DNA from 3 places in the Parabacteroides sp. Y3-G-102 genome. Region 1 is predicted to be linked to each of the others. Evidence: riboswitches for the same ligand, from Rfam matches in the RefSeq annotation. Region 1 holds a riboswitch; each other region holds the start of a gene.
What was found. A riboswitch is a leader RNA that binds a small molecule or an ion and turns the genes downstream of it on or off. The one in region 1 is predicted to bind cobalamin.

Region 1 (3,405 bases):
TTTGTACATGGCGGAGACTTTAGGGGTAAACGTAGCCCCGAACTCTTGGTGCACGACGAAGCGCCCACCTACCGTCACATTCAACCGATCCGTCGGATTCCATTCGTCTTGTACATAAGCGGAAGCCGTAAATACGGAGGCTTTCCCGTTCTCGATACGCCGGGGAGATTTCAAATGATCGTATTGATATTCGAGTCCGGCGCTTAGGATATTGTTTTCCCCGAGGTGGAATACGCTTTTGGCTTGTCCTAGGAAACGTTGTTGAGAGGTTTCCAGAATATGTTCCCCCGGATAACGGGTAATACGTAAACCCGTCTCCGGATCGAAGAAGTTCGTGACATCTTTATGATGGTAATTATAGAAATAGCTATAGTTACCATACGTTAGATCTACCGAAAGGAAGTTCTGCCCTCCCAATGCGTATTTAGCTCCTCCGGCTACATCGAAGTTCCGGTAGAATTGATCATAGGTATAATACTTGAATGCGCCGTGCGGACGATAATTCCATTTCTGGTAAAAAGAGCCATCGGCCGAAAGGCTCAGCCGGTCGTTCACTTTGTAGGTTAAGTTCTCCCTTAACGTAAAGTTCGTGGATCGGTTTACGGTTCGTGTCACGGTTCCATCCATTACCTCGTGATGGTCCCATTCTTGGGTCGTATTTCGCCAGCCGTCCGTGTGGGTCGTACTAAGTGAGGTGGTGGAATTCACTCTCTTATGCCCAAAGCCGATTTGTACGCTTTCCAATATATCTCCATATGATCCGACACGAGTCGTATTCGATAGGCTCACTTTATCCCGGTTCTTTTTCGTGATAATATTGATAACACCGGCGATAGCGTCCGAGCCATACAGGGAAGAGGCGGCACCTTTTACGATCTCGATACGTTCGATATTGGCGGGGTTGATAATACTCAAGTCGTTTTGTCCGCCGGTATCTCCGTTGATCCGTTTGCCATTGATAAGGATCAAGATGTAATCGTTACCTAATCCGTTCATCTGGATGCCACTACCCATGTCGCTCGGATTAAAGGTGATGGAAGCGTTCAGCCCTTCCAGAATATCTTGCATACTGCGTCCTTGGTAACTGTCAAGGGCTTTGCCGGTGATTACCTCTGTTTGCACAGGGGCGTCTTTCAGATAGTGTTCGGTACCCGTACCGGTGACCACGATCTCGTTCAATAGCACGGAAAGTTCCTTCGGATCTTTCAATATGCTTTGGGCGCATACGGATTGTACGCATGCCACCAGAATAGCGAATGCTAAAAGCCTCATATAGTGTTTTATTTATACACGAAATAAAACAACAAGCCTCTATCTGGTTATGTCTCAAAAAATAAATTGAATCGTTTTTTGTATGACACATACTTCTATCCTGGAAGCTTGATGTTATTGTAAGACTTTAGCAGGTATTCTGGCTCTCCTCTGGTTAGAAACCTTCCCATTCCAATTCTGGAACAGTGGCTTTTGAACTTCTAACCAACTTAATGAGGATTACAGCTGCAGGAACAGCTCCGGATTCACCCCGGATTCCCTCTCACCAAACTATGTGATAGCTTGATTACTAAAATCGTGGGCAAAGGTAGGTCTTTTTAATTAAATAATACAGACATTGAGAAAATATTTCCATTTTCTTATTTACTTCATGCCTCTCGCTTTATAGATACGCTCCTTAGCCTCATTGATCTTTTGGAGTTTCTCATTGGCGGCCTTGCGGATATCTTCACCAAGGTTGGCTACTTTGTCCGGATGATGTTTGATAGCCATGCGGCGGTAAGCGGCACGCACCTCATCGTCCGTAGCCGTGGGTTCTATCTCTAATACTTTATAGGCGTTATCTAGGGAGTTTTCCTGAAGATTTAACATGGATTCAACTTCCTTTTCAGACATTCCCATCGCTATGGCTACCTCTTTTAAAGCGTTGATCTCGGTGGCGCAAACATTACCGTCGCTCTTAGCGATCTCGGCGAGGAACGCCAGCAGTTGCAGCCGCTCCTCATAACTTAGGTTGTATGCGATCTGGGTTCCGCATTCCCGGATGGTATTCTTGAATCCTATGCTATTCTCTTGCTCCATGCGTTTGGCTTGGTCGAAAAGCTTTAGCAATATCTCTTCACCTTGGCCTACGGCGATCTCGCCGAAGTTCCTTCGGAGGAATTGACGGACATATTCCATCTCGCTGTGCATGATTTTCCCATCGGCACGGATGATATAGGAGGCCATTACCAACATGGAGAAAAGGAAACTGTTACGCTCCCCGGCGTATGGGTCTCTTCGTGTATATTGATCATCGTAATTGGTTCTGCCACCGAAGGGCTGTCCCGTCATGTTTGCCTCTTCCTCAAAGAAAGAGCCTAATATAATACCGGCTAAAGCGCCCAGTGGTCCGAATGCCATAAACCCCAAGACACCGCCTATCCATTTTCCGATACCCATATTCTTCTTTGTTTTATTTGTCGTTAATCAATGGTGCGATATTCGCTATTCTCTAAACGCATCTCCGGCTGTTGCAATTTCTGGTATTCATCATTGTTCAATTTTGATACCGCAAATTCGCTCTATTTCAAAAATATATTCTTTGGGTGTTGTGAACAATACAGCTTCCATTCCAATCGCCTTTGCACCCAACACATTCACCATTCTGTCATCCGTAAACAAACATTCCGACGGTTTAAGGCTATATTTGTCACAAAGGCGAAGATAAATTTCCTTTTCAGGCTTGATGAAATGTTCCTCACACGATATTACCACACCGTCAAGCAACCGGAATATGTCGAATTTCTCCATGACCCGGTAGATTGTGTCGCTCCAGTTCGTCAACCCATATAGTTTGAATCCGGATTGCTTTAATTTTTTTAGAAGTACACGCATACCTTCAATCTCTCCTGTTATCTCTTCAAGATAATTATCTTTGAAAAACGTGAAGGCATCACTATATTCAGGATACCTTTTTATCGCTCCGTCAATCATTTTCTCAAACGGGATTATTCCACGGTCGCACATGTTTATAAATTCCGGATCTGATAGAATCTTGTGAAAACCGATTAGCGACACTTCATCATCCCCGAAATGTCGTTCAAGCAAGGGTTGCAAATCGTGATTTACAAGGACCTTGCCAAAATCAAAAATGAGGTTTTTAATCATTATCTTCGATATTTTTAATTACACGGAAAGGATTGCCGACAGCTATGGAATTGGCAGGAATATCTTTCACGACAACACTGCCTGCTCCGATGACAGAGTTTTGGCCGACAGTCACACCCGGAAGGATTGTAGAGCCGCCTCCTATCCATACACCATCTTCTATAAGGACAGGTCGGGCAATTGTGTCGCAGATGGACGCTCCGGGACATGTCCTTTCCGGCATCCTTTCTGCGAGGTGGACGGAATGAGTTGCGGTATATATTT
Region 2 (3,405 bases), on a different contig from region 1:
AGCAGACCTCTTTCGTCTTGAAAGCCTCATGGATCTCTCCATAGGCTTTCTCTTGCGCCGGACTGAGCGGATTCGGCTCTTGCAAGCGGCAGACAGATACTTGCAAACGACCCACCTCTTTCTCGTAACTCTCCAAGATACCCCGTTTCAGCAGCCCCTCCAATACCGCAGAGGTATAACCACTGCGTTCCAATAGCTCTTTCTTGGAAAGCTCCTTCGATAAAGCGGGATTCAAGGTATGGCTTAAATCCAAGAAGCTGACCAGCAGAAGCTCTTGCTTCTTCGCTCGTTTCAAATCCTCGAACACCGCCTGTAATTTCGTCTCATCCCGGTAAGCCTCGGCCAAACGGATAAACGCCTGTGTCTTGGGAACGAATCCTCGCTTTAGCTCCTCGCTCACCTCGACCGCCCCTTTCACCATCAAGGAAGAGACGATCGGGACAACATTTCGAAGACCGGTCTTCTTCTCCAACTCCGAGATCGTCAATTTCAAAACCCCGCTAAAAGCATCCAGTACCGCTTGCTCGTTCGGGCGCAAGGGGGCGGTGGCCTCGAAATCCTCATTATAAGTAACCGCCGTCTCGCTTTCCAACTTTAAGCCGGAAGGCAAGGCCGCCTTATACACGTCGCCCAGCTTACATATATAATAAGAAGATATCCATTTCCAGAAACGGAGTTGCGGACGGCGGAGCACCGGCGTGGCATCCAGCAAAGCGTAGATCTCCTTCGTCTCAAAATCGGATACCGGTTCCCGGTCGTGTACCTCCATGACGATAGCCGTATAATATCGTTTCTTCCCGAAATGCACGATCACCCGGCAACCGGGAGTCACGGCTCTCTCCAGATCTTCGGGTATCCGATAGGTATAGCTATTCTCCAAAGGAAGGGGAAGTATGACGTCCGCGTATTTCATTCAAACAGGTGTTTCATTACGAGCCCAAAAATAACAAAAAAGGCCGGACTTCTAAAGCCCAGCCTCTCTCATTTTATTTTCACCTATTTAGAACAAGATCGCTGCCGTGATAGACCATCCACGGTTCTTTCCGGCACCGTCGGAGAGGTTCACCTTCTCAATACTATAGTTATCAGTCAGTCCCAGACCATAATTGAAACCCACCTGCAAGTGGCTGATCAGTTCCACGCCGGCACCGAAGTTAAGACCTGCGCTGAAATTCTTCGCCTTCACCTGATCCGCTACGGAACCCGGGATATCCCAAAACTTATCACCGCCTACACGGAAACCGATATACGGACCGGCTGCCAGATACGCCTTGACGATCGGTAAGCCGAATTTCCATTTCAAGTTGACCGGAACATCGATATAATCCGTCTTCATCGAAGTCTTCACCCCGCCAGCCGAGGTCGTTTCCAAACCCTTTTGCGAATACAACACTGCCGCATCGATCCCGACACCCACCAACGGTAAGGTCGTCTCGATCATCGGACCCACTTGGAAGCCGGTTACGTTATCCGCTTTCAACACGTCCGAGTTGAAATGAACAGACGATATATTCACACCTCCCTTGATACCGAATTTAAGCTGAGCGTTCGCCGGAAGCGCCATCAACGCTAGCAAGGCAACCATAACAAGTCCCACAATTTTCTTCATATTCATACTTCTTTTGTTAATTACTCGTTGCAAATAAACGCACTTTTCTAATAATAAACAAATATTCTCTATAGAGTGTTCACGGAATACCCCAGTCCTTTAAACGCAAAGAAAGCATGCATCTTACACACGGAGCTCATCCCGTCGGTCAGATTCATGCTTCTTTCCCTAATTATTATGGCAAAATAATTATCCGAAACCATGAGACGACTTGATAAGAAAACCTTGGATAAAGAATAGTAAAAACCGGATACGGTTCTTGCGTTCTCTTCCGGCCTTTCCTCGAAGCCGTCGAAAATATACACGCCTTGCAGGTCTTCTGACTTACTTCCGGTCTTAAGCGCCTTCCCATTCACTTGAATGAACAGTGGCAACAGTATTGCTCAACCCGTTTATGAAGCTTACAGCAGCGGGACTGTCCGGGATTCTCACCCGATTCCCTTTTAATCCCTATCCGGCGATTGCCGAAAGGGAACAAAGCATGTAGCAAAGATACATAAAGTTTTGATGTAGCCTAACACTTTCCACAAAAAATATCCTTATATTCCCGGTTCCTGATATAGCATAAAGCCGCCCCGATAGCCGTGCGATATTCGGCATACTCCGGTATCTTGAAATGGACATCGCACATCTCCTCCAGACGGGGGAAAATATCCGGGCATTGTGGCAAGCGAGTCAGGTTACCGATCAATACGATATTCTTGATATCGCCATTTAACGAGGCGAAAACAGCTCCTTGTCCGATGGTCTGCAAGACCATATGAACGATACCGAGAGCGATATCCTCAACCTTAGCGTTCGCGTCCGCTTTTCCGAAAATAGAGGCTGTCACGTCCAGCGGCAGGCCGGGTAGCGGATGCGGCGTAATATCCCGGATATGCAAGTCGATATCATTCAAGGAACCGTGCTCGGCCAAAGACGCTATTTGGTGAAAGTCATGCGTTTTCAATAATAGCTTAGACAAGCCGAGGATTGTTCCGCCACCGATACCCAATCCCCCGATATGCTCGATCGTGGAGCCTTGTACCTTGACAAAGGAGGTACCCGTTCCCATGCTGACCACCAATAGACTGTCCAGTCCCGTATTATATTGCGCCCCTAGCCCATTCGCAAGGAACTCATCCGTCTTCGCAGTTGGTAAGCCATATAAAGGTTGATCGATATAGGCGCTACCTACACCCGTCAAGATCACTTTCTCTATATTCGAGAGCGAGATGTTATTATCATAAATATACTTACCGAAGGCTCCGAATAAAGAGGTTACCGGATCGGTAGCTTTCACGAACATCGGGTTCTTGATCTTCTTATCCTCCACGCCGACGATCTTGGTCGTGCTACCTCCCACATCTATACCTATAACGATTCCCATGATTCTTTCCCTTTTTAATTGAATAATCGCTACAAAAGTACATAAACCCGCATACAATACTAAAAAAGGCCGGACAAAATCAATTGTCCAGCCTCTCTTTATTTAAAAACCGTAAGGTCTAAACTCTATTTATTCGCCTAACAAGATCTCAAGGATCTGGCAAGCTGCCTTCGATACGGAAGTACCCGGGCCAAAGATAGCGGCAACGCCAGCCTTATACAAGAAGTCATAGTCTTGAGCCGGGATTACACCTCCAGCAATAACGATGATGTCCTCACGACCTAGTTTCTTCAACTCCTCGATAACCTGAGGAACCAACGTCTTATGACCAGCGGCCAAAGAAGAAACGCCCATTACGTGAACGTCGTTCTCCACAGCTTGACGGGCAGCCTCGGCCGGAGTCTGGAACAACGGTCCCATATCTACG
Region 3 (3,405 bases), on a different contig from region 1:
AATGCGTGAGGCGAACCGTAAAGTAAGCGAGTTGGAAGATATGCACGCAAAAGCGATCATGTACCATAATTCAGTGAAACCTTATATGGATACACTTCGTTTCCATATCGATCAGCTTAAGCATATATTGCATGTAGCGTAATAAGATGGGCTGTCCGGGTTTGGTTACTCTCCGGGCAGCCTTCTTCTTTTAGCGAGGTTGGATAATCAGTAGGGAGAAATAGGGGAAATCCTTGGAATGTATAGTGGCGATATCAGTAGTATAATATTCTTTTCCTGTTCCTACATTCTCGAAATAATGAAAAACCGCCTTATCCGCATACTGCCGGATACAAGTATGAATAGCCTCTTGGCAACCCGGTAATTTCATGATGACGATGATCATTCCATTTTCTATTTTTGCCGAAAGTTCATCGAACGACGCAGTCCCGGGGATTACATTAATTTGCTCCTCTTGTTTTACGATATGTATCCCGGCCAAGGCACCTGCCGCTATAAATGCCGGAATTCCTGCGATTCGATCTACCGGGATTCCTGCTTCCTCGAATTTATCGTATACATATTGTATAGATGAATAAAAACCAGCGTCTCCCTCGGCGACGATCACGATTTGTTTTCCTTTCAAATATTCAGCTTGGGCATCCAGAAACAATTCGTTATAAGCGTTTAACGCATCTGTCCGTTCCTTACTCATTGGCAAAATAAACGGATGGATCAAGGATTCGTCTACCTCAATAGCTTTCAATATATCCGTCGCCCGAGATATGATTCCATGCTTGCCTTGTGTAGCAGGACAATAGATAATATCAGCCTTTTGTAATGTTTTAAGCCCTTTCAGCGTAATTAATTCCGGATCACCGGGACCTAATGAGACGAAGTGAATAGGATGATTCATGTGTATCTGTTTTTATTTGAAACGCAAAAGTCCTTAAAATTGCGGATGTATACAAATATTCTTACTACTTTTGTCGCTGTAACAGGCTCCGCTTATCTCTTTTTCCGGGAGGCGGATTAAAAGGGAACCGGGTGAGAATCCCGGACAGACCACGCTGCTGTGAACTTCTAAACATTCGGACAATACCTTGGCCACTGGTTTCGTAATCGGGAAGGCGTCCAGAATGGAAGTAAGTCAGAAGACCTGCCGGTTCATAAATAAATGTTGCTGTCCCGTGGAGCAGGACGAGAGTAACTGTCAATGATCAACTGTCAATTAAACAAGGATTATGAATAAGTTTATAGCGGGTGGATGCTTGCTTTTATCGGTATTGACTTTATCATGTACTTCAGGTATCCGTGAAAAAGGAGAAATAGGGAAGACGGCTTCCGTAGAGCAATCCGCATTCTCGCAAGAGCAGGTTAAGCCTTTATACGCCCAAGGATTCAAGCTTACCTATGCGGATCAATATGTCTTGGCTGATATTCAAGATCCTCAAAACGAGGAAAGCACCACGTTTCATTATGCGTTCGTAAAAAGAGGTTCGAAACCCACGGGGATTCCCGTTGATTATACGATGATAGAGCTTCCCATCCGAAGCGTTATCTGTATGACTTCCCTGCAATTATCGAATTTTATTAAATTGGGTGCTTTGGATAAGGTCGTTGGGATTACCAGTACACGGCATTTGTTCAATAAAGAGATGAACGAACGCCTGAAAGAAGGTAAAACCGCAAAGATCGGTATAGAGGGAAATTTCGATAACGAGGTTATCATGAGTATGAATCCTGATTTGATCCTTGTATCGCCATTCAAGCGGGGAGGCTATGAGACGCTGAAAGACGTGGGTATCCCCTTGATTCCCCATTTGGGTTATAAGGAGACTACGCCATTGGGACAAGCTGAATGGATCAAGTTCATAGGCTTGTTGTTAGGGGTAGAGAAAGAGGGCAATGAGCGTTTTGCCGCCATTGAGAAGAGGTATAATGAATTAAAGGAACTTACGGCGGATGGCAAGGTTAAAAAACGTCCGATCGTTTTTAGTGGCGAGTTACGGGGTGGAAACTGGTATGCCGTAGGAGGAAAGAGTTTCTTGGCACAGCTTTTCAAGGATGCCGGCGCTGATTATTTCTTGAAAGACGATGAGCGATCCGGTGGTGTTACATTAGACTTCGAGACGGTCTATAACCAAGCGGACGATGCTGATTACTGGCGTATCGTGAATAGTTTCCCGGGAACGTTTAGCTATGAGGCATTGAAAGAGCAAGATCCTCGTTATGCGGATTTCCGTGCGTTCCGGGAGAAAGGGATTATCTATTGTAATATGAAGAACACGCCGTTTTATGAGAGTATGCCGACAGAACCGGAGATCGTCCTAGCGGATTTGCTTCATATCTTTCATCCGGATTTATTACCGGATCATGAGCCGGTCTATTATTCTCGACTTAAATAAGGAACACTGATGAGACATTCAAATACCCTATGGATGCTGGCGATTGTCACGGCTATTTTTGTTCTAATCTTTTTGAATTTGGTGTTGGGGTCAGTCTCTATTCCTCTTCAATCGGTTTGGCATATTATCTGGAATTCAGGAAATGAGCCTATTACATGGCAGAATATTATCTGGAAATCCCGACTACCACAGGCATTGACAGCGTTGGTAGCGGGAGCAGGCTTATCCATCAGCGGCTTACAGATGCAAACCGTTTTCCGTAATCCATTGGCCGGACCTTCGGTCTTAGGTATCAGTTCGGGAGCGAGCATGGGTGTCGCTTTTGTGGTGTTGTTAAGCGGTAGTTTAGGGGGCGTTGCCTTGAGTAAACTTGGTTTTATGGGGGAGATCGCCTTATCGATAGCGGCCGTGATCGGTTCCTTATCCGTGATGGCGCTGATCGTGTATGTTTCCCAAAAGGTAAAAGGAAATGTCACGTTGTTGATTATCGGTGTGATGATCGGTTACGTGGCAAACGCCGTGATCGGTGTACTTAAATTCTTTAGCGTCGAGGAGGATATCCGTGCATACGTGATTTGGGGATTGGGTAGTTTCGCCCGTGTTTCCGGTAATCAGATGACGTTGTTCGTGATTCTTATGACAATCTTGATCCCTCTCTCGTTCCTGCTTATCAAGACCATGAACTTGATGCTTCTTGGGGATAGCTACGCACGCAATTTGGGACTTAATATCAAGCGGGCCCGTTTGTTGGTTATCACCTCGGCCGGGGTCCTTACGGCGATTGTCACGGCTTATTGCGGACCTATTATCTTCTTGGGGCTAGCCGTTCCGCATTTATGCCGGGCCATATTTCAAACTTCCGACCATCGGATTTTAATGCCTGCGGTCTTATTCGCAGGTGCGGCGTTGGCGTTGATCTGTAATTTGATCGCCCGTATGCCGGGGTTCGAGGGAGCGTTACCTGTCAACTCGGTAACCGCTTTAGTAGGTGCTCCTGTAGTGGCTTCGGTATTATTTA

Region 2: it holds a riboswitch for cobalamin, as region 1 does, so the genes downstream of both, NBH16_RS08465 (porin family protein) here and NBH16_RS17485 (TonB-dependent receptor plug domain-containing protein) in region 1, are expected to answer to the same signal.
Region 3: it holds a riboswitch for cobalamin, as region 1 does, so the genes downstream of both, NBH16_RS12115 (ABC transporter substrate-binding protein) here and NBH16_RS17485 (TonB-dependent receptor plug domain-containing protein) in region 1, are expected to answer to the same signal.

What each region holds. Positions count from the first base shown of each region.
Region 1 is NZ_JAMOKU010000039.1:46,077-49,481, forward strand. Features, by position in the region: gene NBH16_RS17485 (TonB-dependent receptor plug domain-containing protein) at 1-1,272, opposite strand, end outside; cobalamin riboswitch at 1,385-1,581, opposite strand; gene NBH16_RS17490 (TerB family tellurite resistance protein) at 1,636-2,433, opposite strand; gene NBH16_RS17495 (HAD family hydrolase) at 2,524-3,141, opposite strand; gene NBH16_RS17500 (sugar O-acetyltransferase) at 3,134-3,405, opposite strand, start outside.
Region 2 is NZ_JAMOKU010000013.1:76,908-80,312, reverse strand. Features, by position in the region: gene priA (replication restart helicase PriA) at 1-913, opposite strand, end outside; gene NBH16_RS08465 (porin family protein) at 1,001-1,609, opposite strand; cobalamin riboswitch at 1,902-2,104, opposite strand; gene coaW (type II pantothenate kinase) at 2,124-2,978, opposite strand; gene scpA (methylmalonyl-CoA mutase) at 3,108-3,405, opposite strand, start outside.
Region 3 is NZ_JAMOKU010000021.1:40,048-43,452, reverse strand. Features, by position in the region: gene NBH16_RS12125 (hypothetical protein) at 1-142, shown strand, start outside; gene NBH16_RS12120 (precorrin-2 C(20)-methyltransferase) at 191-895, opposite strand; cobalamin riboswitch at 962-1,160, shown strand; gene NBH16_RS12115 (ABC transporter substrate-binding protein) at 1,224-2,387, shown strand; gene NBH16_RS12110 (iron chelate uptake ABC transporter family permease subunit) at 2,397-3,405, shown strand, end outside.